3 linked regions of the Eleftheria terrae genome follow. The protein of the gene in region 2 interacts with the protein of the main gene of each other region in a pairwise test. Links are inferred from orthologs where the notes say so. Each region holds a gene or a part of one and is shown on either strand. Other genes may lie near its edges. The genes, in order: ybgC, secA and secB.

The links.
Region 1: the proteins of secA (region 2) and ybgC interact in binary tests that used the Escherichia coli proteins (3 or more experiments, as listed by UniProt). The link is inferred for Eleftheria terrae from one-to-one orthologs.
Region 3: the proteins of secA (region 2) and secB interact in binary tests that used the Escherichia coli proteins (3 or more experiments, as listed by UniProt). The link is inferred for Eleftheria terrae from one-to-one orthologs.

The regions. Positions count from the first base shown.
Region 1 is NZ_CP106951.1:4,875,247-4,884,193, forward strand. Bases 2,259-5,061 are described here. They hold ybgC (tol-pal system-associated acyl-CoA thioesterase), read right to left. Parts: upstream 3,970-5,061; coding sequence 3,547-3,969; downstream 2,259-3,546. Other genes in these bases: tolA (cell envelope integrity protein TolA), read right to left, coding at 2,259-2,404; N7L95_RS21795 (biopolymer transporter ExbD), read right to left, coding at 2,411-2,836; tolQ (protein TolQ), read right to left, coding at 2,846-3,550; N7L95_RS21810 (TssQ family T6SS-associated lipoprotein), read right to left, coding at 4,121-4,573; N7L95_RS21815 (serine/threonine-protein kinase), read right to left, coding at 4,570-5,061. Also shown: N7L95_RS21780 (hypothetical protein), read right to left, coding at 1-547; N7L95_RS21785 (DinB family protein), read left to right, coding at 866-1,414; more of tolA, read right to left, coding at 1,493-2,258; more of N7L95_RS21815, read right to left, coding at 5,062-6,192; N7L95_RS21820 (pyridoxal phosphate-dependent aminotransferase), read right to left, coding at 6,306-7,484; transcription antitermination factor NusB, read right to left, coding at 7,495-7,998; ribH (6,7-dimethyl-8-ribityllumazine synthase), read right to left, coding at 8,004-8,468; ribBA (bifunctional 3,4-dihydroxy-2-butanone-4-phosphate synthase/GTP cyclohydrolase II), read right to left, coding at 8,503-8,947.
Region 2 is NZ_CP106951.1:2,368,288-2,377,723, forward strand. Bases 2,840-6,131 are described here. They hold secA (preprotein translocase subunit SecA), read right to left. Parts: upstream 5,785-6,131; coding sequence 3,040-5,784; downstream 2,840-3,039. Other genes in these bases: argJ (bifunctional glutamate N-acetyltransferase/amino-acid acetyltransferase ArgJ), read right to left, coding at 2,840-2,930. Outside these bases: bioA (adenosylmethionine--8-amino-7-oxononanoate transaminase), read right to left, coding at 1-743; N7L95_RS10380 (phasin family protein), read left to right, coding at 1,062-1,625; more of argJ, read right to left, coding at 1,701-2,839; N7L95_RS10395 (M23 family metallopeptidase), read right to left, coding at 6,168-7,391; N7L95_RS10405 (ClpXP protease specificity-enhancing factor), read right to left, coding at 7,711-8,259; N7L95_RS10410 (glutathione S-transferase N-terminal domain-containing protein), read right to left, coding at 8,272-8,883; N7L95_RS10415 (cytochrome c1), read right to left, coding at 9,001-9,436. UniProt on the Escherichia coli protein: Required for protein export, interacts with the SecYEG preprotein conducting channel.
Region 3 is NZ_CP106951.1:4,458,925-4,467,910, reverse strand. Bases 4,077-6,918 are described here. They hold secB (protein-export chaperone SecB), read right to left. Parts: upstream 5,821-6,918; coding sequence 5,332-5,820; downstream 4,077-5,331. Other genes in these bases: gpmA (2,3-diphosphoglycerate-dependent phosphoglycerate mutase), read left to right, coding at 6,809-6,918; N7L95_RS19950 (rhodanese-like domain-containing protein), read right to left, coding at 6,267-6,683; grxC (glutaredoxin 3), read right to left, coding at 5,957-6,223; N7L95_RS19965 (NAD(P)H-dependent glycerol-3-phosphate dehydrogenase), read right to left, coding at 4,335-5,315; N7L95_RS19970 (Bug family tripartite tricarboxylate transporter substrate binding protein), read right to left, coding at 4,077-4,247. Also shown: coxB (cytochrome c oxidase subunit II), read right to left, coding at 1-236; N7L95_RS19990 (DUF2244 domain-containing protein), read right to left, coding at 242-817; N7L95_RS19985 (methyltransferase domain-containing protein), read right to left, coding at 1,106-2,020; N7L95_RS19980 (ComF family protein), read left to right, coding at 2,097-2,747; tRNA (uridine(34)/cytosine(34)/5-carboxymethylaminomethyluridine(34)-2'-O)-methyltransferase TrmL, read left to right, coding at 2,790-3,260; more of N7L95_RS19970, read right to left, coding at 3,321-4,076; more of gpmA, read left to right, coding at 6,919-7,552; N7L95_RS19940 (lysophospholipid acyltransferase family protein), read right to left, coding at 7,610-8,356; N7L95_RS19935 (dihydroorotase), read right to left, coding at 8,371-8,986. UniProt on the Escherichia coli protein: One of the proteins required for the normal export of some preproteins out of the cell cytoplasm. It is a molecular chaperone that binds to a subset of precursor proteins, maintaining them in a translocation-competent state.

The sequences.
Region 1 (8,947 bases), 2.5 Mb from region 2 along the record:
CATGTTGCTCGCGCCACTGGGCGAGGGCGGCGGCGCGCTGGGTGTCATCCGGGAGCAGGGTGTCGAGCAGCCGGGCCTTGAGCAGATGCGCTTCGGCGGCCGACATCTCACGTTGCTGCAGGCGCTGCTCCAGCCCGGCATCCAGCTGGCGGGCCAAGGCCTGCAACTCGGCCTTCGGCGCGCCCTGCGCCTGGCGCTGCCGGAACTGCTCCATCGTCTGCATGTAGGCCATGTAGTGCGAGACCCGTTGCAACTCGGCCTCACGGTCGGGGTGGTCGCGCAGGGCATCCTGCAACTGCTGGCGTTGTTGGGCGGTGAGGCCGCTGGCCCAGGCCGGGGAGGCCGCCGTGGCGGGCCCGGCCGCGACCTCGGTGGATGCAGGCGTGGCGGCGGCGGTCGCACTGCGACCCCGGCCGGGATCGGCGGCTGCACGCGGCGCAGCGGTGTCGGGGGTGGCGGCTGGCGGGCGTTCGTCCGGTGCGTACAGCAGGAAAGACGCCAATGCCGCCAGGATGGCGACGAAGACAAAGGCCACGATGCGGTTCATGGCGCGGCCTCCTCGATGCCAGGTCGGCCGGCGAGGGCTCGCTGCCCTGCATCGGCGAGGGCGGGGCCCTGGCGAAGGGCTCGGACCGAAAGCGGCCGGTGGCCGGTCGGGGGGAGGCGAAGGTCGAGCGGGTACTGCACGCAGGGCTCCCATTCAGGCCATGAAGCAGGGCAAGGATGCGCCAGGCGGGTGCGGCCGTACATGACCTGCGCGGCGGTACCGCAAGATCATGCGGGCAGTGCGATCACCAGGCGTGCCGCAAGGGGGGCGGCGGCGCGCTAGACTGCGGGCCCTGCCTGTTCGCCGATGGAATGCTTGATGTCCGATGCACCGGTTCCGCTGACAGCCCACTATGTGTGGATGGCCCGCTACAACGCCTGGTTCAACGCCCGGCTCTACGAGGCCGCCGCCGGCCTGTCCGACGATGAGCGCAAGCGTGACCGCGGTGCCTTCTTCGGCTCCATCCACGGCACCCTCAACCACCTGCTGCTGGGCGACAAGCTCTGGCTCGGGCGTTTCGCCAAGCTCGGCACCGACCTGACGATGCTGGACGACACCGTCCTTTCGCTGCCGCCCTTCACCGGGCTCAACATGCAGCTGTATGACGATTTCGCGGCGATGCAGGGGCACCGGGTGCGTGTGGATGCTGCCATCGAGGCCTTCAGCCTCTGGCTGACGCCGCAGCGCGTGTCGCAGACCCTGACCTACACCACCAGTACCGGCCTGGCTCGCAGCCATCCGGCCTGGGAGGCACTGAGTCATTTCTTCAATCACCAGACGCACCACCGAGGCCAGGTGACGACCCTGCTGATGCAGGCGGGGGTGGACCCCGGCACGACCGACCTGCTGGCCTTGCTCAACCCCTGAGCGGCAAGAGGGCGGCCGGCGGGTGCGGCAGGCGGCCCGGCAGCCGCCCGCGTCGCCGCCTGGCCGGCGGCGCCGGGCTCACATGTCGCGCGGCCTGAAGGTCAGCAGCAGCGGCGAAGGCACCCGCCCGTTTTCGTCACGCGGCAGCGTCTGCGTCTTGTCAATGGCGCGCAGCACCGCCTGGTCCCACTCGGGGTTGCCGCTGGACTTCACCAGCCGCGAGCCGAGGATGGTGCCGTTGGGCGCGGCCTTCACCTCCACCTCGGCGGCGGGATTGCCCACGGTGGTGTCGGCGTAGACGATGTTGGGCAGGATGCGGGCCTTGAGCTTGCCGGCATAGCCGGCCGACGGCCCGCCCGCGCTCAGGCCTCCGTTCGCGGCTCCCTGCTCGGCGCTGCCGGTACCGGCCTCCGCCTGCAGGCGTTTCAGCCGTTCGCTGCGCTGCGCCTGCAGGCGCTTGTCCTGCTCTTCGCGGCGCTGCTTCGCTTCCTGGGTCTTGCGGTCGGCCTCCTCGCGCTTCTTGCGTTCGGCCTCGGCCAGTTCGCGCTTGCGCTCGGCGTCCTTGCGCTCCTGCTCGGCCTTCTCCCGGCGTTCCTGCTCGCGCTGCTTGCGTTCCCGCTCCTCCTCCTGCTCGCGCTCGCGGGCCTCTTCGCGGCGCTTCTTCTCGCGCTCCTTCTCCAGCGCGATCTCGGCCTGCCGGTCGGGTTCCACCTTGGGCTCCGGCTTGGGCTCGGGTTGCGGCTGCGGTGTGGGCTCCGGGCGGGTGTCGGGCGGCGGAGGCGGGGGTTCGGGGGCTGGCGCGGCGGCCTGGGGCACGGCGGCCCACAGTTCGGCTTCTACCGCCGCTGGCTCGCTGGAGCGCCAGTTCAGGCCCAGCGCCAGCCCGCCGATCAGCAGGCCGTGCATCACCAGGGCCAGCAGCAGGCCCGAGCCGCGCCGGTCGGGCGGGCGGGGCAGCAAATCGTCGCGTTCGGCGGTGACCTGGTTCATCGCGCCTCAGCCCGTGGTCTTGACCGACAGGCCGACCCGCTGCACGCCGGCCCGGCGCAGCTTGTCCATGACCTTGACGACGGCCTCGTACTTGACGGCCTTGTCGGCCGAGATCACCACCGGCGCGCCTTCCACACCCTGCAGCGCGTCCTTGACTTCATCGGCCACCGCATTGAGCGTGGTGTCACCGCTGTCCTTGCCGTTGACTCTGAGCTTGAGCGTCTCGTCGGCACGCACGACCACTTCCACCACCCGCTCGGGTGTGTTGGCAGCCTTGCCCACCGAGGGCACGTCGATCATGCCGGTGGTCATCATCGGGGCGCTGACCATGAAGATGATCAGCAGCACCAGCATCACGTCGATGAAGGGCACCATGTTGATTTCGCTGATGGTGCGGCGGCGCGATCCGCCGCGGGGGCTGACGGCTGGCATCGGCGGTCCTCAGTGGCCGGCCGGCCCGGCAACGCCCGGGGTGTGGCCGATGTTGCGGTGCAGGATGTTGGAGAACTCCTCGATGAAGGTCTCCAGCTTGATCGCGACGCGGTCGATGTCGCGGGCGTAGCGGTTGTAGGCCACCACCGCCGGGATGGCGGCGAACAGGCCGATGGCCGTGGCCACCAGCGCTTCTGCGATGCCGGGGGCGACGGTGGCGAGCGTGACCTGCTGCATGTTCGCCAGCCCGGTGAAGGCGTGCATGATCCCCCAGACGGTGCCGAACAGGCCGACGTAGGGCGCGACCGAGCCGACGGTGGCGAGGAAGGACAGGTGCGATTCCACCGCGTCCATCTCGCGCTGGAAGCTGGCCCGCATGGCGCGTCGTGCGCCGTCGAGCAGGGCGCCGGCATCGCTGACCCGGCGGTCGCGCAGCTTCAGGAACTCGCGCATGCCCGAGGCGAAGATGCGCTCCATCGGGCCGCCCTTGACCGGGCTGTCGGAGGCCAGCGTGTAGAGGTCGTTGAGGTTGCGGCCCGACCAGAACTCGCGCTCGAAGTCGTCATTGAGCCCGCGCACGCGGCCCAGGCCGAAGTACTTGCCGAAGATCACCGTCCAGCTGGCGAGCGACATCAGCATCAGCAAGGCCATCACGATCTGCACCACCAGGCTGGCGTGCAGGATCAGTTGGAAGATGGACAGGTCCTGGTTCATGTAGTTGTTTCCTGGAGTAGTTCTGCTGGAATGCGTCGCGGCCTGAAGCTGTGCGCATCGACGCAGCCGATTTTGATATCGCCCTCGGCCACGATGGTTCCCTGGCGCAGCGCGCGCTGCACGAACTGCAGCGAGGCCTGGGCCGCGTGGCGCACTTCCACCGAGATGTCGAGCCGGTCGTCGAGCCGGGCCGGCTGCAGGTAGCGCACCGCCGTCTGCACGACGACGAACATCAGCCCCGCCTCCTGGCGCAGCCGCTGTTGCTCGAAGCCCCGTGCGCGCAGCCACTCGGTGCGTGCTCGCTCGAAGAACTTCAGGTAGTTGGCGTAGAACACCACGCCACCGGCGTCAGTGTCTTCCCAGTACACCCGCACCGGGAAAGAGAAGGGCGCGGGCGCCGCAGGGGTGGCATCAGGCATGCATCAGGGCGTCGCCGCGGCGCCGGCTGGCGGCGCCGCAGGCGCGGTTCGCGTGGCAATCGGAAAGCCGCGATTATCGCCGCAGCCGCTCCACCCGGGGCAGCGCGCCCAGGCTGCCGGCCAGCCCTCTGGTCCGGCCGGCAGCGCCGCCTCAGCGCTGGCTGCGCACGAACACCGGCCCCCACAGCGGGTGTCCGGCTTCCGACTTGCTGAGCGTGAAGCCCGGGTCGGCCCGCCGCGCCGAGCGGAAGGCGCTTTCGCACTGCGCGGTGCGCTGGCTGGTGCAGTAGATGAAGGCCAGGTACTTGTAGGCCGTGGCGCGGTCGCGCGACGAGGCCAGGCCGGCTTGCAGGGCACGGTTGAGCTGGCGCTCGGCGTCGCCGTACTGGGCGTCGTCATAGGCCCGCATGCCGCTCAGCAGCGCGCGCTCGGCCGGTCGCTCCATCAGCTCGCTCACGCTGGGCGCCGGTGCATGTGCCGGCGGCGGGCTGGCCGGTGCGGGGGTGGCGGGCGCCGGGGCGCGTGACGCAGGGGCCGGCATCAGTTCTGCGCAGCCGGCGAGCAAGGCGCAGAGGGCGCCGAGGACGTACAGCGTTCGTCTCATGATCCAAACTTGTGCCGGATGGTCAGCGGCTGGCCAGCAGTGACCGTCACGGTGGTGGTGAAGGGCGGGAACTCGTCGTTGCGGATCGTGATCGTGTGGCGGCCTTCGGCCAGCACCAGCCGGTTCAGCGGCGGTACCGTGCCGGTAGCCACGCCGTCGACCTCCACATGCCCCCAGGGGCTGACCGCCAGGTTGACCTGGCCGCTCTGGGCCGGGTTGCGGCGCGTCTCCGCCGGTACCGAGGCGGCCGCGGATGCGGCGGCCGCCGCCGTGGTGGCCGGCGCCGGGCCGAGCAAGGTTTCGAACGGGTCGAGTGTGGCAGCCGCCGGCACCTGGGCCGGTGCCGGAGCTGGCACGGGCGCCGGCGCCGACGGTGCAGCGGCCAGCACCTGTGATGCCGCCGGTGCTGCCGACGGCAGCGGCCCGCTGGCGGGCGACAGGAAATCAGTGAGGTTGATGGCCACTGCCGCCACCACCGCGCCGGTGGCCAGCCCGCCCAGCGCCCAGCGCCGGCGCAGCTTGCGGCGCTGGCTGGTGTCGAACTCGTCCTGCTGGGCCGCCTCGCTCTGTTCCTGCAGCCAATGGCGCAACTCGCGCGAAAGCACCCGGGCGGAGCGGAACCGGTCTTCCGGGTCCTTTTCCATCGCCCGGGCCGCGATGGCAGACAGCGCCGCCGGCACCTGGCGGTTCACCTCGTCCGCCGGTGGCGGCGTGCGGGTGGCCACCGCGGTGGCGATCTCGGTGAGCGTCGCGCCCTGGAAGGGCTTGGTGCCGGTGAGCAGCTCGTACAGCACCACCCCCAGCGAGAAGACGTCGCAGCGTCGGTCCACCGGGGCATGCCGCACCTGCTCGGGGGCCATGTAGTAGGGCGAGCCGGCCACGTAGTCGTCGCCGCCGGAGGTGCCGCCCTCCTGCTGGCTGGCGACGCGGGCAATGCCGAAGTCCAGCACCTTGGGCTGGGTGCGCCCCACCATGAAGATGTTGGCCGGCTTGACGTCGCGGTGCACCACGCCACGAGAGTGCGCATAGGACAGCGCGTCCGCCGCACGCCGGATGATCAGCGCCGCCTCCACCGGGGTCGGACGCCAGCCTTCCTTCAGCAGCTGCCGCAGGTCCTTGCCCTTCAGCAGCTCCATCGCGATGTAGGCGCCCTGCGGACTGGTGCCGGCATCGAAGACCGTGACGATGTGCGGATGATTGAGGCCGCCGGCCGCCCGCGCCTCGTTCAGGAACATGGCGTTGAACTGCTCGCGCGCTTCGGGCGAGAGCTCCAGGCTCAGCGTCTTGATGGCGACCAGGCGCGTCAGCAGCGGGTCGTGCGCGGCATAGACCGTGCCCAGCCCGCCCTCGCCGAGCCGGTACTTGAGCGCATAGCGGCCGATGTAGCCGATGGTCGGCAGGTCGTCATAGACCGGTGGGCGGCCGTTGGCGCGGGCCGCGGCGGCGGTGCCCAGCAGGTCCTCGGCGTCGGGGCCGAAGACCGAGGCGTCGCTGCCGTCCGGGTTCAGCGGCGTGGGTGCCGTCACGCTGGATTCGTCCTGCCCGGCCCCGCGGGCGGCACGCTCGGCCTCCAGCGCCTGTTCAGGCGTGAGGGCAATGACGGTCTTCTGGAATTCCACGACGCCAGCTTAGACGAAGCAATAGACGTGCTCAACAACCATAACCGTGACAAATGTCCCGGAAACAGGGGGCTCCAGTAACCCGCCGTGACGCAGTGCGCAAGACGCTTGCATCAAAGTGCGGCTTGCAACCGCGCCACCGCTTCTTCCAGCAGGTCCATCCGGCTGGCATAAGACAGGCGGATATAGCGCTCCGCAGCGGCGCTGCCGAAGTCACGCCCCGGCGTCAGTGCAAGCTGGGCGCGCTGCATCAGCTCGAACACGAAGTCCCAGCTGCTGGCATGGTGGGCGGAGCAGTCGGCCCAGGCGTAGAAGGCGCCGTCGGGCAGCACCGGCACGGTGAGGCCCAGCCGGTTCAGCGCCGGCACCAGGAAATCGCGGCGGCGGCGGAATTCGGCACGGCGCCGCTCGTATTCGGCCAGGCTCTCCGCCTCGAAGCAGGCCAGCGCCGCATGCTGCGCCACGGTGGAGGGGCAGATGTAGAGGTTCTGCGCCAGCTTCTCCACCACCGGCACCATGGCCTCAGGCACCACCATCCAGCCGAGCCGCCAGCCGGTCATGCTGAAGTACTTCGAGAAGCTGTTGATCGTGACGATGTCGTCGCCCAGCGCCAGCGCGCTGTGGCCATAGGTATCGTCGAAGCTCAGGCCCAGGTAGATCTCGTCGACCACCGTCACGCCCTGCTGCCGGCGCACCAGCTCGGCGATCGCCCGCATCTCGCTCGGATGGATGGAGGTGCCGGTGGGGTTGGAGGGGGAGGCCAGCAGCACCCCGCGGGTGCGCTCCTCCCAGGCCGCCTCGACGGCGGCGGCACTGAGCTGGAAGCGCTGCTCCGGCCCGCTTGGCAGCAGCACCGGGCGGCCCTGCGCGGCCGACACGAAATGGCGGTTGCAGGGATAGCTCGGGTCGGGCATCAGGATCTCGTCACCGGCGTCGACCAGGGCCAGGCAGGCCAGCTGCAGGGCGCCGGAGGCGCCGGCAGTCAACACGATGCGCCGGGCCGGCACCTGCACCCCGAAGCGGGCCAGGTACCAGGCGCTGATGCGTTCGCGCAGCTCGGGCAGGCCGAGTGCGGGGGTGTACTGCGTGCGGCCGCCGCGGATGCAACGCTCGGCGGCCTCCTGCACCAGTGGCGCGGCGGTGAAGTCCGGCTCGCCGATGTTCAGGTAGATCATCGGCCGGCCGCCCCGGGCGGGATCGCAGACGGCGCTGCGGGCCAGCTCGTCGGCCGCCTTTGCGCACTCCATCACATAGAAGGGCTCGATCTGCCCGGTGCGCGCGGCGAACTTCATCGGGCGCTGCTCAGCGGCGGGCGTTGCGGGCCGCTTCGACCTCGGCCGGCCGCAAGTCGACGGCCGCCTTGTCGAGCACGCCGTTCACATACTTGTGGCCGTCGGTGCCGCCGAAGCTCTTGGCCAGCTCCACCGCCTCGTTGATCGCCACCTTGTAGGGGATGTCGATGCAGTGCTTGAGCTCGTAGGCGCCGATCATCAGCACCGCGTGCTCCACCGGCGACAGCTCGGTGGTCTTGCGGTCGACATGGCGCGACAGCAGCGCGTCGATGTCGGCGGCCTCGCGGATGCAGCCGTACAGCAGGGCGTCGAAGTGGGCTGCGTCGGCCTTGGAGAAGCCTTCGATCTCGGCGCGCACATGCGCCTCGATCTCGGCACCTTCCGCGCCGGACACCAGCCACTGGTACAGGCCCTGCAGCGCAAACTCCCGCGAGCGCCGGCGGGCCGACTTCTGCTGCGGGCGCTTGCCCTGGGGTTTGGCCGGCGGCTTGCCGGCGGATTTGTCGTCGGGCATGCTCATCACGTCAGGTCTTCCAGCAGGTTGGCCATCTCGACCGCCACGCGCGCAGCGTCGCGGCCCTTTTCCTCGGCACGGGCCCAGGCCTGGGCCTCGTTCTCGACGGTGAGGATGGCATTGGCCACCGGCAGCTGGTGGTCGAGCGAGACACGAGTGACGCCGGCGCCGCTTTCGTTGGCCACCAGCTCGAAGTGATAAGTTTCGCCGCGGATGATGCAGCCGAGCGCGATCAAGGCATGGAAGCGCTCGCTCTCGGCCATGACCTGCAGGGCCACCGGCACCTCGAGCGCGCCGGGCACTGTCACATGCTCGATGTGCTTGGCCGATACCTTGAGCGCATGCAGCTCCGCCAGGCAGGCTTCGGCCAGCTTGGCGGTGATGGGTTCGTTGAAGCGGGCCTGCACGATGCCGATGCGCAGGTCTTCGCCATCGAGTTCAATTGCCTGGCCCTTGTCTGCGCCTTGCATGGGATGTCCTTTGAGTAGGGGGTTGGTGCGCGGCTCAGGCCTCGGGGCCGAAGAAGCCGGTCACTTCGAGGCCGTAGCCGACCATGCTCGGCATGCGGCGCGGGCTGCCGAGCAGCTTCATGCGGGTCACGCCCAGGTCGCGCAGGATCTGCGCGCCCACGCCATAAGTGCGCAGGTCGATCTGGCCGCGCTGGCGCAGGCGCTCGGTGGCCTCCGGGCGGAAGTGCTCCAGCATGTCCTCGGCGCTTTCGCCGCAGTTCATCAGCACCGCCACGGCGCGTGGCTCCTGCTGCAGCCGCGCCAGCGCCTTGCCCAGCGGCCAGGAGTGGCTGCATTCGCCAGCGTCGAGCAGGTCGAGCACCGACAGCGGCTCGTGCACGCGCACTGCCACTTCGTCTTGCTCGTTCCACTCGCCGACGGTCAAGGCCAGATGCAGGCCGTCGGAGCGGTCGCGGTACGCGATGCAGCGGAATTCACCC
Region 2 (9,436 bases):
CGCAGGTAGAGCGGGTCGTAGGTCAGCATGCCGGCCGCGCATTGCACCAGCGGCTCCAGAATCAGGGCAGCGATGTGCTCGTGGCGTGCCTCCAGCAGCGCGGCCAGTTCCGCCGCCGCGCGGCGTGCCACATCGGCGCCCGTCTCGCCCGGCGCCGCCTGCCGTGCATCGGGCGACATGACGAGGTGGGCCCGCATCAACAAGGGATCGTAGGCGTCCCGGAACAGCTGCACATCGGTCACCGCGAGCGCGCCGATGGTCTCGCCGTGGTAGCCGCCGCGCAGGCAGACGAACTCCTGCTTGGCCCCGCGGCCCTGGTTGCGCCAGCTGTGAAAGCTCATCTTGAGCGCGATCTCGACGGCCGACGCACCATCGCTTGCAAAGAAGGCATGGTCCAGCACCCCGCCGGTGCGCCCGGCGAGCCGCTCTGCCAGCTGCACAGCCGGCATGTGGGTGCAACCGGCGAGCATCACATGCTCGAGCTCATCGAGCTGGGCCTTCAGGGCTGCATTGATGCGGGCATCGGCATGGCCGAAAAGATTGACCCACCAGGAGCTGATCGCATCGAAGTAGCGCCGTCCCGCATGGTCTTCGAGCCAGGGCCCGCGGCCCCGGGCGATGGCCAGCGGCGGCACCTCGCGCAGCCGCTGCATCTGCGTGCAGGGATGCCAGACGTGGGCGATGCTGCGCTGCTGCCACTGCACGTTGCGTGTGTCCGCCTCTGCCGGAGCATGTGCTGTCATCGGACCCTCCTGTGCCGAGCCCGGGGGGCCCGCAAAAAGCGTGCATCTTAGGAAGCGCCGCGAGCTGAGGCAAGACAAGCCACACGGCGAAGTTGCCACCCTTTTGGCGCACGTTCGCGACAAGATGCGGGCTGCGTCGGGCAAGCGACCGCCTTCTGCCTGCATCGGTGCAGCGCCCGTGCAGCGCGGTCGTTGTTTCCTCGCGAAAACAGCGGGCTGCGTGCAGGGGGAACACCCGGCTGGCGCTTTAGGCTGCCCCGCCTAGGCGGCCCTCCTATAGTGCCGGCATCGCCGGATGCATCGAAGTGAGGAGTACCGATGAGCAAGAAAGCGCGCAAGGCCGCAGGCAAGTCCACGCTCGCGGACCCCGCCACGGCCGATGCCTCGCTGGCCGTCACGGTGCGCGACTCCGCCCAGCAGATCTGGCTTGCGGGCCTGGGCGCCTTCGCCAAGGCACAGGCGGAGGGCAGCCAGGCCTTCGACGCGCTGGTGAAGGAAGGCGCCTCGCTGCAACGCAGGAACCAGGCCCTGGTAGCCGAGCAACTGGGCGAGATGGCGCAGCGCTTCAGCAGCGTCGCTGGTGAATTGACGCGCCAGGCAGCCCCTGCGTGGGAGCGGCTCGAGTCGATCTTCGAGACCCGCGTGGCCAAGGCCCTGACCCGGCTCGCCACTCCCAGCCGTCAGGAACTCGAGACGCTGCTCGCGCATGTCGAGCGGCTGGACCGCACGGTGGCCTCCCTGGTCGCCGCGAGCACGCCGGCCAAGACGATGGCGAAGGCCAGCCGTCAGCGGCGTGATGCCCGGCAAGCTGGCGAGGACGCCGCAGCCCCGGCAGCGCCGGCGGCACGCCGTGCCGCGGCACGCAAGCCGGTGGCCGGCTGACCGCCTTCGAAGCGCCGGTGGCCACCGGTATCACCGGCATGGTGGCGCCTTCGCGCCCAGCGATGCAGCCGCCGCTCAGCTGCGGTAGTCGGCGTTGATGCTCACGTAGTCGTGCGAGAGATCGCAAGTCCAGACGGTCGCGCTGGCGGTGCCTCGGCCCAGGCCGACCCGCACCGTGATCTCGCTTTGCTTCATCACCCGCTGGCCGTCGGCCTCCTGGTAGTCGGGATGGCGGCCACCCTGGCGGGCAACGTGAACATCGTCCAGGTACAGGTCGATGCCCGCCTGGTCGAGGTCGGCGATGCCGGCATAGCCGACCGCGGCCAGGATCCGGCCCAGGTTGGGGTCGCTCGCGAAAAAGGCCGTCTTCACCAGCGGCGAGTGGGCGATGGCGTAGGCCACCTGCCGGCACTCGTCCTCGTTGCGCCCGCCCTCCACCTGCACGGTGATGAACTTGGTGGCGCCTTCACCGTCGCGCACGATGGCCTGCGCCAGCTGAAGCGCCACCGCGGTGACCGCCTCGCGCAGCGCCTGGCCGTCGGCCGAGCCGAGGTCGGCGATTCGCGCATGGGCCGCCTTGCCGCTGGCCACCAGCACGAGTGAATCGTTGGTGGAGGTATCGCCGTCGATGGTGATGCGGTTGAAGGAAGCATCGGCCGCCTCGCGCACCAGTTGCTGCAGCGCCGCCGCGTCGATGTTGGCATCGGTGGCGATGAAGCCGAGCATCGTGGCCATGTTCGGGCGGATCATGCCGGCACCTTTGCTGATGCCGGTGACGGTGACTTCCTGGCCGCCGATACGCACCCGCCGGGAAGCCGCCTTGGCCACCGTGTCGGTGGTCATGATGGCTTCGGCGGCCTGGTGCCAGTTGTCTTCCCGCAGGTCGGCCAGCGCGCCGGGCAGGCCGGCCGCAATGCGGTCGTGCGGCAGCGGCTCCATGATCACGCCGGTCGAGAACGGCAGCACCTGCTCCGGCGCGAGTTCCAGGTGACGAGCCAGCGCGACGCAGGTCGAGAAGGCCCGCACCAGGCCATCTTCCCCGGTGCCGGCGTTGGCGTTGCCGGTGTTGATGACCATCGCCCGCGTGCCGACGCCCAGCGAGAGGTGCTTGCGCGCCAGCTGGACCGGGGCCGCACAGAAGCGGTTCTGCGTGAAGACGGCGGCGACCTCGCTGCCCTCGTCGAGCACGATCACCGTCAGGTCCTTGCGATTGGCCTTGCGCACGCCGGCCATCGTGATGCCCAGCCGGACACCGGCGACGGGGTGGAGTTGCTGCGGATCGGGAGCGGACAGGTTGACGGGCATGGACAGGCTCGGCTTCAAAAAGGACAACAGCGCATTGTAGGAGTCGTGCGCGACCGATCATGACAAAGGGCTCCCGAAGGAGCCCTTGCACAGCAGGCGACGGCGACGATCAGGACAGCCGGCCGTGGCACTGCTTGAATTTCTTGCCGCTGCCGCAGGGGCAGGGATCGTTGCGGCCAACCCGCTGCATGCCGGTGGCGGCCGTGGCGGGATCGGTCTCGCTCGCGACACTGCCGTCATCGTTCGGATGCGTGTAGGTCACGTTGGAGATGCTCTCGGCACGGTCCTCGATGGCTTCGGCGGCCTGCGCGATCTGCTGCTCGGACTGGATGCGCACCGTCAACAGCACCCGGGTGACTTCCATCTTCACCACGTCCAGCAACTGGGCGAACAGCTCGAAAGCCTCGCGCTTGTATTCCTGTTTCGGGTTCTTCTGCGCGTAGCCGCGCAGGTGGATGCCCTGGCGCAGGTAGTCCAGCGCGGCCAGGTGCTCGCGCCAGTGGGAGTCGATGGACTGCAGCAGCACCATGCGCTCGAACTGGGTGAACTGCTCCTTGCCCACCAAGCCCACCTTGCGCTCGTACAGCTCGTGGCCAGCCTTCACCACCCGCTCGACAATCTCCTCGTCGGTGATGGCCGAGCTCTTCTCGACGTCGGCCTTCAGCGGCAGCTCGATCTGCCACTCCTCGCGCAGCGTCTTCTCCAGCCCCGCCAGGTCCCATTGCTCCTCGACGCTTTCGGCCGGCACATAGGTGCGCACCACGTCGGTCAGCGCGCCCTCGCGCAGGCTGGCGATCTGGGCATTGAGGTCCTGCGCATCGAGGATGTCGTTGCGCTGCTGGTAGATGACCTTGCGCTGGTCGTTGGAGACGTCGTCGTACTCCAGCAGCTGCTTGCGCACATCGAAGTTGCGCGCCTCCACCTTGCGCTGCGCGCTTTCGATGGACCGGGTGACGATGCCGGCCTCGATGGCCTCGCCATCGGGCATCTTCAGGCGTTCCATGATGGCGCGCACCCGGTCGCCGGCGAAGATGCGCATCAGCGGATCTTCGAGCGACAGGTAGAAGCGCGAGGAACCCGGATCGCCCTGGCGGCCGGAGCGGCCCCGCAGCTGGTTGTCGATGCGGCGCGACTCATGGCGCTCGGTGGCGATGATGCGCAGGCCACCAAGGGCCTTCACCTGCTCGTGCAGGCCCTTCCACTCGTCCTTCAACTGGGCCGCGCGGGCCTGCTTCTCGGCCTCGCTCAAGGCCGGGTCGGCCTCGATGAGCTGGATCTGCTTCTCGACATTGCCGCCCAGCACGATGTCGGTGCCCCGGCCCGCCATGTTGGTGGCGATGGTGATCATCTTCGGCCGGCCGGCCTGGGCGACGATCTCCGCTTCGCGGGCGTGCTGCTTGGCGTTGAGCACCTGGTGCGGCAGCTGGGCCTTCTCCAGCAGGCCGGAGATCAGCTCGGAGTTCTCGATCGAGGTGGTGCCCACCAGCACCGGCTGGCCGCGCTCATAGCAGTCGCGGATGTCGGCGATGACCGCGTCGTACTTCTCGCGGCTGGTCTTGTAGACCAGGTCCAGCTGGTCCTTGCGCTGCATCGGCCGGTTCGGCGGGATCACGACCGTCTCCAGGCCGTAGATCTCCTGGAACTCGTAGGCCTCGGTGTCGGCCGTGCCCGTCATGCCGCCCAGCTTGGCGTACATGCGGAAGTAGTTCTGGAAGGTGATGGAGGCGAGCGTCTGGTTCTCGGCCTGGATCTTCACGCCTTCCTTGGCCTCCACCGCCTGGTGCAGGCCGTCCGACCAGCGTCGGCCGGACATCAGGCGGCCGGTGAACTCGTCGACGATGATCACCTCGCCGTTCTGCACCACGTAGTTCTGGTCGCGGTGGTAGAGGTGGTTGGCCCGCAGCGCTGCATACAGGTGGTGCATCAGCGTGATGTTGGCCGGGTCGTAAAGGCTCGCGCCTTCGGCCAGCAGGCCGGCCTGGGCCAGGATGCGCTCGGCATTCTCGTGGCCGGCCTCGGTCAGGAAGACCTGGTGCGTCTTCTCGTCCACGGTGAAGTCGCCGGGCTCGATCACGCCTTCGCCGGTGCGCGGGTCGGCCTCACCGATCTGCTTCTTCAGCAGCGGCACGATCTTGTTGATCTCGAGGTACAGCGCTGTCTGGTCGTCCGCCTGGCCGCTGATGATCAGCGGCGTGCGGGCCTCGTCGATCAGGATGGAGTCCACCTCGTCGACGATGGCGTAGTTGAGGCCCCGCTGCACGCGATCGGCGGTCTCGTAGACCATGTTGTCGCGCAGGTAATCGAAGCCGAACTCGTTGTTGGTGCCGTAGGTCACGTCGGCCGCGTAGGCGGCCTGCTTGTCCTCGCGCGGCATCTGCGGCAGGTTGACGCCGACGCTCAGACCGAGGAAGTTGTAGAGCCGCCCCATCCACTCGGCGTCACGACGGGCCAGGTAGTCGTTCACCGTCACCACGTGCACACCGCGGCGGCTCAGCGCGTTGAGGTAGACCGGCAACGTCGCCATCAGCGTCTTGCCTTCGCCGGTGCGCATTTCGGCGATCTTGCCGTTGTGCAGCGCCATGCCGCCGATCAGCTGCACGTCGAAGTGGCGCATCTTGAGCACCCGCTTGCCGCCCTCGCGGACCACGGCGAAGGCTTCCGGCAGCAGGTCGTCCAGCGTCTCGCCCTTGTCGAAGCGGTTGCGGAATTCCTCGGTCTTGCCGCGCAGCTGCTCATCACTCAGCTTCTCGAATTGCGGCTCCAGCGCGTTCACCTTCTCCACCACACGCCGGTATTGCTTGAGGAGTCGATCGTTGCGACTGCCGAAAATCTGGGTGAGAAGCTTGGGCAACATGCGGATAGGTTCTTGGATGAAAAGAGCGGCCCGGGGAGCCGAGGCCGGCGGCGCGCTGGGCGCGCCGTCGCAACCGTGGCATCGCGCAGGGGCCGCCGCCTGTGAGTGTCAGCGCAGGTGAGGCCTGCCGCGTGCTTTGCAAGCCGGCCATGCCAGGCCGGCTGCTGCATGCCGCGGGAGGGACCGCTCCAAAAGCGTTGGAGTTTAGCACCGGGGAACAGGCGCTCAGAGCCGCCCCTCCGGCGCCCGATACCGGCCGGTGGCCGGCCGCAGCGGCCACTCTTGCCGGGCGCCGATCCGGTCGGCGCCAGTGGCTCGCGCGCCCGGACGGTGTCCGGTCCCGTGATCCGCTGCGGTGGTTCTGCTGCGACGCGGCCGGGCTCTCAGTGGGCGGCCGGTGCGTCCTGTGCCGGCGCGGCGGCCGTCACCTCGTCGTGACGATGGGACGGGGGCGCCACCTCGTCGTGACGATGCGACTTGGCCGCCACCTGCTCGCCGGCCTTGGCCCGCGGGCCGCTGGCCAGGAACTTCGCCGGGTCCTGATGCACGCCGTTGAGGATGACCTCGAAGTGCAGGTGGGGCCCGGTCGAACGCCCGGTGGAGCCGAGCTGGGAGATGACCTGCCCGCGCTTGACCAGGTCGCCTTGCTGCACCAGCAGCTTGGACGCATGCGCGTAGCGCGTCACCAGGCCGTTGCCGTGATCCAGGTCGATCATGTTGCCGTACTGCGGGTGCAACTCCGCCCGCACCACCACGCCGCCGGCGGCGGCCTTGATCGGCGAGCCCGTCGCGCCGGGAAAATCGAGGCCGGTGTGCAGCGCCGAACGGCCCGAGAAGGGGTCGGAGCGGAAGCCGAAGCCCGAGCTGGTGGGCCCTTCGACCGGTTTGGAATTGGGCACCATCAGCGATTTCATCTGCTCCTCGAAGAGGCGCGACTCGATCAGCGTGAAGACATCCGCGCGTTGCGCGGAGACGTTGTCAAGCAGGTCGATGGCGCGGTTCAGCTCGGTCAGCGAAGGCTTGTCGCTCGGCACGAACGGGCCGCCCTGCGCGCCGGCCGCCTTGTCGGCCGGCTTCAGCGTGGCGCTGTCCTCAAGCTTCAGGTCTTCGGGCTTCAGCCCGGCCAGGCCGGACACGCGCTCGCCGACCGCCTCGAGATGGATCAGCTTGGCCTGCATTTCGCCGACACGTTGTGCCATCGCGTCGAGGTTCTCGCGCATGAACCGATCGCGCTGGGCGAACTCGTCCTTGACGACCAGCTTCACGAGGGAGCTGACCACCGGCCAGCCGTCGCGGGCGGCCTTCAGGAAAATGAAGTGGTAAACGGCAGCCGAAAAGGTCAACATCAGCGCGGACAAGACGAGCACCAACAAGCCCATCTGCCACGGGCCGACTTGCAAGACGCGGGTCTGTGCCAGTCGTCCATGTGTGATCATGATCTGCATCGATACACTCCTGCCATGACTCAACGCGCCGACCGCACGCTTGCCTTCCATGAGGCCCTCAGCCGCCATGCGGGGCTGAAACGCCTGCAGGAACTGATGCGCGAGTCGAACGAGCGCTTCGCGGTGGTCCGCCCTCTCCTGCCTCCCGCCCTCGCGGCCCATGTCAAACCCGGGCCTGTGGATGAGCAAGGATGGTCCTTGTTGGCCCCCAACGGGGCGGCCGCAGCCAAGCTGCGGCAGTTGCAACCCCGCCTTGAGGAGGCGCTTCGGTTGCGTGGCTGGCAGGTTAGCGCGATCAGGGTCAAGGTTCAATCGGGGTGAGACCCCGAGCCGAAACCGGCCGTAACCCGTGAGTAAGCCTTCACGAAACGCTGGTGCCGGCTATCCGACTCGAACGGATGACCTACCGCTTACAAGGCGGTTGCTCTACCAACTGAGCTAAGCCGGCATGTCGGTGCCTCGCGGCACCGGCAAGGCGATTCTACTTGACCCGTTTCAGCGAAGGCCGGCCGCCGGAGGGCGGCGGCGGCTCGGTCGAGCCGTCTTCACCGGTGGGTGGAGCGGAGCGCTCCTCGGGAACGACAGGCGCCAGCTTCAGGCCGGGCGACGTCTCATGCCGGGGCGGCTGTGGGGCCTCGGCCTCCGAGTCGGCGGCCTCGGCCGGCTCGGCCAGCGAGGCAGCCGCATGCTCGCCGGGCATCGGGAAGGCCATGCCCTGCCCGTTCTCGCGGGCGTAGATGGCAATCACATGATCAACCGGCACGATGATGTCGCGCGGCACGCCGCCGAAGCGGGCGCGGAATTCAATGAAATCGTTGCCCAACTGCAGGCCGCTGGTGGCGTCGAAGCTGACGTTGAGAACGATCTCGCTGTTCTTCACATACTCCATCGGCACCTGCACCGACCGGTCGACGAACACGGCCAGGTAGGGCGTGTAGCCGTTGTCGGTGCACCAGTCGTGCAAGGCACGGATCAGGTAGGGCCGCGTGGAGCTGCCCGCGGAACCGCCGGTCGATTGCAGATTGCTCATGTGGAGGACGCCTTACTTGCGCATCACCTTCTCGGACGGCGTCAGCGCCTCGATGTAGGCAGGCCGAGAGAAGATCCGCTCGGCATACTTCAGCAGCGGCGCGGCATTCTTCGACAGCTCGATGCCATAGTAGTCGAGGCGCCACAGCAGCGGCGCGATCGCCACGTCCAGCATGGAGAAATCCTCACCGAGCATGTACTTGTTCTTCAGGAAGATCGGCGCCAGCTGGGTCAGACGGTCGCGAATCTGCGAGCGTGCCTTCTCGAGCTGCTTGTCGTTGGGCTTCATGCCGCGCGACTCGAGCACGTTGACGTGGGTGAACAGCTCCTTCTCGAAGTTGAGGAGGAACAGGCGCACGCGGGCACGGGCCACCGGATCGCCGGGCATCAGCTGAGGATGCGGGAAGCGCTCGTCGATGTACTCGTTGATGATGTTGGACTCGTACAGGATGAGGTCCCGCTCCACGAGGATGGGCACCTCGTTGTACGGGTTCATCAAGGCGATGTCTTCCGGCTTGGCGAACAAGTCCACGTCGCGGATTTCGAAGTCCATGCCCTTTTCGAACAGGACGAAGCGGCAACGGTGGGAATACGGGCAGGTAGTACCGGAGTAAAGCACCATCATGATGGCGTGCTCCTTGAGGGGCGAGGTTGACTCAAAAACACAAACGGAGTGGGCGCTGGTCAGTCACCCACTCCGAGCGGTGCAGCAAGGCCGTTCAGGCGATGCTGCTGCACCGGATCACTTCACGTCTTTCCAATAGGCGGCATTCAGGCGCCAGGCGATCACGGTGAAGAACGCCAGGAAGATCAGGACCCACACGCCGAGGCGGATGCGGTCGTTCTGCGCCGGCTCGCCCATCCATTGCAGGAAGGCGACCAGGTCGGCGACGGCCGCGTCGTACTGCTGCGGCGTCATCGTGCCCGGGGTCAGCTGCTCGAAGCCGACGAACTTGTGGTGCGTCTTGCTCGGGTCGTGCGGATCCTTTTCCTCGACGTACTTGGCGGCGCGCTGGCCCTGCAGCTCCCACAGCGCGTGCGGCATGCCGACGTTCGGGAAGGCCAGGTTGTTCCAGCCGGTCGCCTTGGTCTCGTCGCGGTAGTAGGTGCGCAGGTAGGTGTAGAGGTAGTCGGCACCGGTGCCGGCATGGCCGGCACGCGAGCGGGCGATGACGGTC
Region 3 (8,986 bases), 2.1 Mb from region 2 along the record:
TAGAACAGGACGCCGAACACCGCGACGAAGATGATGATGCAGATCCACAGCATCATGTAGTGCAGGTGCTGCTGCTCTGCGGCGATCTTGGTGACCGGCGGATGCATGTCCAACTGGCGCACCGCGGGGCCGCCCGGCAGGTTGTTGACCGCCATCGCACACGTGGTGGCCAGGGCCGCCCCCAACCCGAGGCTCACCTGCCCCGCTTTGTGCCAAAGAGCTTTCAAGGTCTTCATCGTGGTCACTTCAGTTTCAAACTCTCTATCAACGACGTCCCGGCGGTCGCGCCCTGCCACTGCAGGGCCGGCTCGCCGCGCAACGCGCTGCGCAATTCTTCGGCCAGGCGGCTGCGCTGGTCCGGCCGCAGGTGTCGACCGATCTCGATGCGCTGGCCGCGGCCCCATACCGCGATCAGGTCGCCCGTGTGCTGCCGTGGCTCGATCCGCACCCAGGCGGGGATGAACTCGAAGCACTCGGTGCGGCGGCCGTCCTCACGCTCGATGCGCAGGCACCCGGCCTTCAGCGCGATCCGCTCGCGGTCGCCGGCATGGCGTGCATACACACGCAACGCGACCCCCAGCGCAATCACCTCGGCCCAGGCAAAAGGCATCACCCACCCGGCGCCTTGCGCCCAAAAGAAGGAAGCGATGCCGAGGGACACCGCGCACAGCGAACCGAACACCGCCAGCAGCTGTCGCGGCGACATGGAGCAGTTGCGTTTCAGGACCCATTCCACTTCCCAGGCATCGTCCTGACGGACGACACTCCCGAGCCGTGCGGGGCCTGGCAAGGGCACGGGTGAAGCCGCGGTCGCCATCTGTGCTGCTCCGGTCCTGTGCTGCTGCTCCAATCACCTGGGCCAGGAGATCCGAAGGCGGCCGTGCACGACGGCTGCAGAACCTGCCCAACCAAACCGCTGGATTTTAGCTCAGCGCAAAGAACGGTCACAACCTGCTTGACCCAGATCAGGACGCTGCGTGTGCAGTTCGGCTGCACTGAACACCGCCGCCGGCCAAGTGCCACAAGGCGTGGCGGGCCCGTCCGGGTGCCGGCGACGGCGTCGCGGCCGGGCCACGCCGGGGTGGCGCGCCGTCCTGGCACAGCCTCAGCGCGATGACTTCGGCGTGCGGACCATGGAGCGCATGTCGGCCAGCGACACGCGGGTCTCCTCGCTCACCGGGGCTCGCGGAGCCGCCTTGAAGGCATGGCCGTAGACGATCTCGAAACTCATCGAAATCCTGCCTCCTCCTTGCGCCAGTTCCTGTGTCAGCCGCTGCTTCCAGCGCGGCGTGCGCAGCCCTGCGAAGCGCTGCGGATGCGCATTGCACCCCAGGCTGCGCAGCTCGGCCAGCAGGGCCTCGGGCGTGTCCCAGGTGAGTGTCAGCCGCTCCATGTCCATCACCGGGTCGGCAAAACCGGCGTGCACCATCATGTCGCCGATGTCGTGCATGTCGACGAAGGGGATGGTGGCCGGGCCCCAGCCCTGGCGAGCGTAGAGCGCAGTCAACTCGCGCAGCGTGTCGGGACCCAGGCAGGAGAACATCACGAAACCGTCCACCGCGAGCGCACGCTGCCAGCGCGCCAGCAAGGCCGGTGGATCGGGCGCCCAGTGCAGCGCCATGTTGGCCCATAGCAGCTCGGTCACCTGTTCGCCCACCTCGGCCTCGCTCAAGCCGCCCGGGGCGGCCGCCCAGCGCGCTGGCGACCACCATGGGCGGCGAGCCACACGTGCCGCCTCGGCCGCGGCCTGCTCGGCAGGCTCCACCGCCTGCACCCGGGCACCGGGATACTGCTCGCGCAGCAGCGCCTGGCCACCGCCGGCGGTGCTCCACCAGTCCAGCACCTGGCGAGGCTGGCGCTTCACGATCTCGAGCCGGGCCGCCATGCGGCGGGCCACCTCGGTGTGCAGCCAGGGAGCGGTGGTGGCGGCACGGCGGCGCCAGGCCTGCAGTGCCGCGGCATCGAGAAGCAAGGGAGCGGACGGCGTGGCGGGCATGGGGCGCAGTATATTGAGCCCCATGCTTTCGCGCCTGTTGCGCCCCGCCCGCCTGCTCGCCGGCCTGCCCAGCCTGTGCGCGGTCTGCCATGCTTGGCAGATGCAAAGGGTCTGCCGCGACTGCCTGCTGCAGCATGCAACGCGACGGCCCCGGTGCAAGCGCTGCGCACTGGCCTTGCCGGCCGGCGCCACGACCGGCATCTGCGGCACTTGCCTGCAGCGGCCACCGGCCTTCGACCATGCGGTGGCGGCGCTCGATCATGCCTATCCATGGCACCGCCTGGTGGCGCGCCTGAAGTTCGAATCCGCACTCGACCTGGTTGCGCCGCTGGGCGCCTGCTTGCTCGATGCGCTGGCCGCAGGCGCCGACCACGCGCGGCCGACGCCGCAGCTGCTGTTGCCAGTGCCCTTGTCCCGCCGGCGGCTGGCAGAGCGTGGCTACAACCAGGCCTGGGAGCTGGCACGCTGGCTGTCACCCCGGCTTGGCGTGCGTGCCTGCGCCACCCTGTTGCAGCGCCAGCATGACACGCTGCCCCAGCTCGGCTTGCCGCCGGCGCGCCGTGCGGCGAACGTGCGTGGTGCCTTTCGGGTGGCCAGCCATGAAGCTGCCCTGCTTGCCGGCCGCCATGTCGCCGTGGTGGACGACGTGATGACCACCGGGGCCACCGGCGCCGAGCTGGCACGCGCGCTGAAGGCCGCCGGCGCCGCCAGCGTGCAGCTGTGGGTGCTGACACGCACGCCGGTGCACTGAGCGGCGGCGGCCGCACGGCGCACATCGCCAATAATGGCGCCGATGTTTCGCATCGTCCTTGTCGAACCCGAAATCCCGCCCAACACCGGCAACGTGATCCGGCTCGCCGCCAACACCGGCTGCGAGCTGCATTTGGTCGAGCCGCTCGGCTTCTCGATGGAAGACCGCCTGATGCGCCGCGCCGGCCTCGATTACCACGAATATGCCGACGTGAAGCGTCATGCCGACTGGGCCGCCTTCCTGCAGGCCGAGGCGCCCGACCCGCAGCGCTGCTTCGCCTTCACCACCCGCGGCAGCCGGCCCTTCGCGGAGGTGCGCTGGCAGCCGGGCGACTGGCTGGTCTTCGGTGCCGAAACGCGCGGCCTGGCACCGGCCCTGCGCGACAGCTTTCCCGAGGCGCAGCGCGTGCGGCTGCCGATGCGGCCGGGGCAGCGCAGCCTGAACCTGTCGAACACGGTGGCGGTGGCGGTCTTCGAGGCGTGGCGACAGAACGGCTACCTCGGGGGTGCGTGAAGCGCACGACGGGGCGGCCTGCAGGCGCCCCGGCGACGCCGGGACCGCCCGCGAAGGCGCTCACTCCGGCTTGACGCCGGCCGCCTGGATCACCCGCGCCCAACGCTCCCGCTCGGTTTTCATCAACTGGGCCAGTGCCTCGGGCGCGGTGCCAGCGGCGCTGAAGTACTGCGCCAGCATCCTGCTGCGCACCTCGGGGCTCTTGATGATGCGCACCAGCTCGGCGCTCAGCCGCTGGACGATGGGCCCCGGCGTGCCGGCCGGCGCCAGCACGGCCTGCCAGGACACTGCCTCGAAGCCGGGATAGCCCAGCTCGACGAAGGTGGGCAGCTCCGGCAGCGCGCTGCTGCGGCCGAGCGTCGTCACGCCCAATGCGGTGAGCTTGCCGGCACGCACCTGCCCCATCGCGATGCCGGGCACCATGAAGGCGGCCTGCACCTCCCCGGCCAGCATCGCGTTGACGATCTGCGGAAAGCCCTGGAACGGCACATGCGCGAGCGCCAGCCCGGCACGCGCCTTGAACGACTCCATCGCCAGGTGCGACGCGCTGCCGTTGCCCACCGAACCGTAGTTGAGCGCACCGCGCCGGGCACGGGCAATGCGCACGAAATCAGCCAGGCTCGCCGCACCCAGCTGGGGCGAGACCACCAGCACATTGGGGCTGGTGGCCACCAGGCTCACCGGCGCCAGCTCGCGCACCGGGTCGTAGGGCAGCTGGCGGTTCAGCAGCGGGGCCGTGACGAGCGGGCCCTGGATCGTGAAGAGCAGCGTGTGACCGTCCGGCGCCGCCTTGGCCACCAGGCCGGTACCGATGTTGCCGCCGGCACCGGCGCGGTTCTCCACCACCACCGGCTGGCCAAGCGCTGCGGCCAGCGGCTCGGCGATGACGCGGGCGACGAGGTCGGGCGAACTGCCGGCCGGGAACGGCACCACCAGGCGCAATGCCCGGGCCGGCCAGGCAGGCTCGGCCTGCGCCGGCAGGGTCATGGCCGCGGACCCGGCGGCAAGGGCGTGAAGGATCTGGCGACGTTGCATGGCAGGAGGAGGTGAAGACCGGGCCGACCGCTGCAGGGCTCACCACTCCGGGCGTGCGCCCCGGCCCATGAGTTGTTCGAGGGCCTGCGGCGGTGTCAGGCTGCCGTCGATCACCTGCACCACCGCCTCGGTGATGGGCATCTCGACACCACAGGCCCGGGCCCGCCGCAGCACGGTCGAGGCGCTGTAGACGCCCTCGGCCACATGCCCCAGCTCCTGCAGGATCTGCGGCAGCGCCTGGCCGCGGGCCAGCCGCAGCCCCACCTGCCGGTTGCGCGAGAGCTCGCCGGTGGCGGTCAACACCAGGTCGCCCAGGCCGCTCAGGCCCATGAAGGTCTCGGCACGCGCGTCCAGCGCCAGCCCCAGCCGGGTGATCTCGGCCAGCCCGCGGGTGATCAGCGCGGCGCGGGCGTTGAGCCCGGCGTTCATGCCGTCGGCAATGCCAGTGGCGATCGCGAGCACGTTCTTCACCGCGCCCCCCACCTCCACGCCGACCGGGTCGGCACTGGTGTAGATGCGCAGCGCGTCGCTGTGGAAGACCTCCACCGCGCGCTCGCGCAGGCCTTCGTCGGCGCTGGCGGCCACCAGCGCGGTCGGCTGCCCGCGTGCCACTTCCAGCGCGAAGCTGGGGCCCGACAGCACACCGGCGTGGGCCCGCGGCCGCACCTCCCGGGCCACTTCATGGCCGAGCTGGCCGGTGCCAGCCTCGAAGCCCTTGCACAGCCACCACACATGCGCCTCGGCTGGCAGCACCGCCAGCGTGCTGCGCAAGGCGGCCATCGGCGTGGCGACCACCAGCAGGCCCCCTTCGGCATGGCGAAGCGCGGCCTGCAGGTCGGCTTCGACCTGCAGTGCCTCGGGCAACTCAACTTCAGGGAGGTAGCGGCTGTTGCGGCGCTCGGCCTGCATCTGCCACGCCTGGGCCGCATCGCGGGCCCACAGCAGGGTCGGGTGGCGGGGCGCCGCGCTGATGGCCAGCGCCGTGCCCCAGGCACCGGCCCCCAGAACAGTGAGGTTCATCGGGGGCGTCGGGCGATCAGGCCTTGGCGATGGTGGGCGCGCCGCCACCGTTGGCTGCGGCCGCCTGGGCTTGCGCCTGTTGCTGCTGCTGGGCCTCGAACATGGCCTGGAAGTTCACTTCGGCCAGGTGCACCGGCGGGAAGCCGGCACGGCTGATCAGGTCGGCCACCACGGCGCGCAGGTAGGGGTAGACGATCTGCGGGCAGGCGATGCCGATGATCGGGCTCAGCTGTTCTTCGGGGATGTGGCGGATCTCGAAGATGCCGGCCTGCTTGGCCTCGACCAGGAACAGCGTCTTGTCCTTCAGCTTCGTGTGCACGGTGGCCACCACCGCGACTTCATAGATGCCGTCGGCCACCGGCTGGGCTTCCAGGCCCAGGTTGATGTCGACCTGCGGCTGCTCCTGCTCCAGCAGGATCTGCGGCGAGTTCGGCTGCTCGAGCGACAGGTCCTTGGTGTAGATGCGCTGGATCTGGAACACGGGGTTGGATTCTTGATCGGCCATGATGTGGTGTCGTCCTCAAACGAAAAGCCCGCAACCGAAAGTGGTGCGGGCTGCGTCGCGCATTATGGCCGAGCCCCACCGGGCCGGGCTGCAAGGTGTATCAAGCGCCGCGCGAGCCGCGGCCGGCCGCCGGCCCTCAGGCCGGGTCGCCGTTGAGCAGCGGCATCAGCCCGCCGCGCTGGTCCAGCGCGATCAGGTCGTCGCAGCCGCCGACATGGGTGTCGCCGATGAAGATCTGCGGCACGGTGCGGCGGCCGGTGAGCTGGATCATGTGGTCGCGCTCGCCCGGGTTGAGGTCGACGCGCACTTCCTCGATGTCGCCGACGCCGCGCTGCTTCAACAGCATCTTGGCGCGCTGGCAATACGGGCACACCAGGGTGGTGTACATCTTCACTGCTTGCATGCGGAGTCCTTCGGTGTTTGGCTCGCCGACAAGGCCGGCCGGCTCAGGCCGCCGACTTCTCGATCGGCAGGTTCGCTTCCCGCCAGGCTGCCAAGCCGCCGCCGAGCGGCTGCACGTTCTGGTAGCCCAGCTTCTTCAGGGTAGCGACGGCGCGCGAAGCGCGTGCACCGGTGGCGCAAACCAGGATGAGCGGCAGGGCCTTGTTGGACGGCAGCTCCTTGCCGGCTGATTCGAGGTTGGCCAGCGGCACGTTGCGCGAGCCGGCGACGTGGCCGGCGGCATATTCCCTGGGCTCGCTGACGTCCACCACCACCGCCTTCTCGCGGTTGATCATCATCACCGCCTGGGCGGGGGTGACGCCGCCGGCACGCGAGCCACGGGTCAGCGCAGGCCACACCAGCAGCCCCCCGGACACGAAGGCGGCAAGGACGAGGTACCAGTTGTCGATCAGGAATTTCACGTGAGGGCCCGGACGTAGTGGAAGGTGGCTTGAGGGCGTGGATTATAGAATTTCGGGCTTTGCCGCGACGGCACCCCCGGCGGCAAGGCGCCGACGAGATCCTTCATCCTGCCTGGAGACCCTGCATGTACAAGCTCGTACTCATCCGCCACGGTGAGTCCACCTGGAACCTGGAAAACCGCTTCACCGGCTGGACCGACGTGGAGCTCACCCCGACCGGCGTCGAGCAGGCCAAGGAAGCGGGCCGGCTGCTGAAGGCCGAAGGCTACGAGTTCGACCTGGCCTACACCTCGGTGCTCAAGCGCGCGGTGTGGACCCTGTGGCATGCGCTGGACCAGATGGACCGCACCTGGCTGCCGGTGGTGCATTCCTGGCGCCTCAACGAGCGCCACTACGGCGCCCTGCAGGGCCTGAACAAGGCCGAGACCGCCAAGCAGTACGGCGACGAGCAGGTGCTGGTCTGGCGCCGCAGCTACGACACGCCGCCGCCCGCCCTGGACGCCAAGGACCCGCGCAGCGAGCGCAGCGACATCCGCTACGCCCGCCTGAAGCCCGAGGACATCCCGCTGACCGAGTGCCTGAAGGACACGGTGGCCCGCGTGCTGCCGTTCTGGAACGAATCGATGGCGCCCGCCATCAAGGCCGGCAAGCGCGTGCTGGTGGCGGCGCACGGCAACAGCATCCGCGCGCTGGTGAAGTACCTGGACAACATCTCGGACGACGAGATCGTCGGCCTCAACATCCCCAACGGCATCCCGCTGGTCTACGAGCTGGACGCCGACCTCAAGCCCATCAAGCACTACTACCTGGGCGACGCCGAGGCCGCTGCCCGCGCCGCAGCCGCGGTGGCCAAGCAGGGCAAGGCCTGAGTCGCCGACCGCTGTGGAAGCAAGAAGGGGCCCGACGGGCCCCTTTCTTTTGGCGCGTCACGCGCCGTCGCCGGCCTCCAGCCGTTCGCGGATCTGCTCGCGCACCCGATCGGAGAGTGCGCGGCGGTCCAGGTGGCGGCTGCCTTCGGCCGTCAGCAGGCTCACCCGCACCTGCAGGTCGTCGGCGGTGAGCACCCGCCACAACGAGCTGACCAGGTTGATCTGCCCGATGTAGGCGGCGGCCGGGCTGACAGCGTGCCGCGCGTCGCTGTAGCGCAGCGCGATCGGCTGCACCGGCGTCTCGCTGGCGATGGCCGCCTGCAGCAGGTTGGCATGGAAAGGCAACAGGCCGTGGCCGTCGGAGGTGGTGCCTTCGGGGAAGACCGCCACCGTCTGGCCGGCCTGCAGCGCTTCGGCCACCTGGTGCACCACACGCAGCGCATCGCGCCGGCGTTCGCGCTCGATGTAGAGGGTGCCGCCGGCATCGACCAGCCGGTTCAGCAGCGGCCAGCGCCGCACCTCGGCCTTCGAGACGAACCGCGCCGGCGCCACCGCATTGATGGCCACGATGTCGAGCCAGGACACATGGTTGGCCACGAACAGCTTGGCGCCGGGGCGTGCCTGGCCGTCCACCACCAGCCGCACGCCGGCGGCCGCCAGCAGCTGCTGCGACCAGCGCAGGACCTGCTCGCGGCGCTGATGGGCATCGAGGCGCTCGAAGCGCAGCAGCACGAGGGCCAGGCCGCGCAGCACCTGCAGCAGCACCCGGGCGAAGCGCCAGGCCCCGCGAACGAAACGCGACATGGAGGCGGCTGCCTTCAGGCAGCGCGGTCGCGCGCTTCGAAGGCGACCTGGCCAGCCACCACCGTCCAGCGCACCCGGCCGGGCAACTCGTAGCCGGTGAAGGGCGTGTGGCGGCCCTGGCTCTGCAGCATGGCAGGCGTCACCTGCCAGCGAGCCTCGGCGTCGAACAGGCAGAGGTCGGCCAGGCCGCCCTCCACCAGGCGCCCGGTGCTGGAGGCGAGCGAGCCGAGCGCCTCGCCGATCACGCGCACCGGCTCGCAGGTGAGCACGGCCAGCGTGCGGCGCAGGTCGACCTGCGACTCCTGGCCCCACTTGAGCGCGAGGCTCAGCAGCAGTTCCAGCCCGGTGGCGCCCGGCTCGGCTTCGCCGAAGGGCAGGGTCTTTGCATCGTCATCGACCGGGGTGTGGTCGCTGACCAGCGCGTCGATGGTGCCGTCGGCCAGTCCGGCGCGGATGGCGTCCCGGTCGCGCTGCTGGCGCAGCGGCGGCGTGAGGCGCATGTCGGCGTTGAAGTAGCCGATGTCCAGGTCGGTCAGGTGCAGGTGGTTGATGCTGACGTCGCAGGTCACGGGCAGTCCCTCGGCCTTCGCCGAGCGCACCAGTTCGACCCCGGCGGCACTGCTCAGGCGG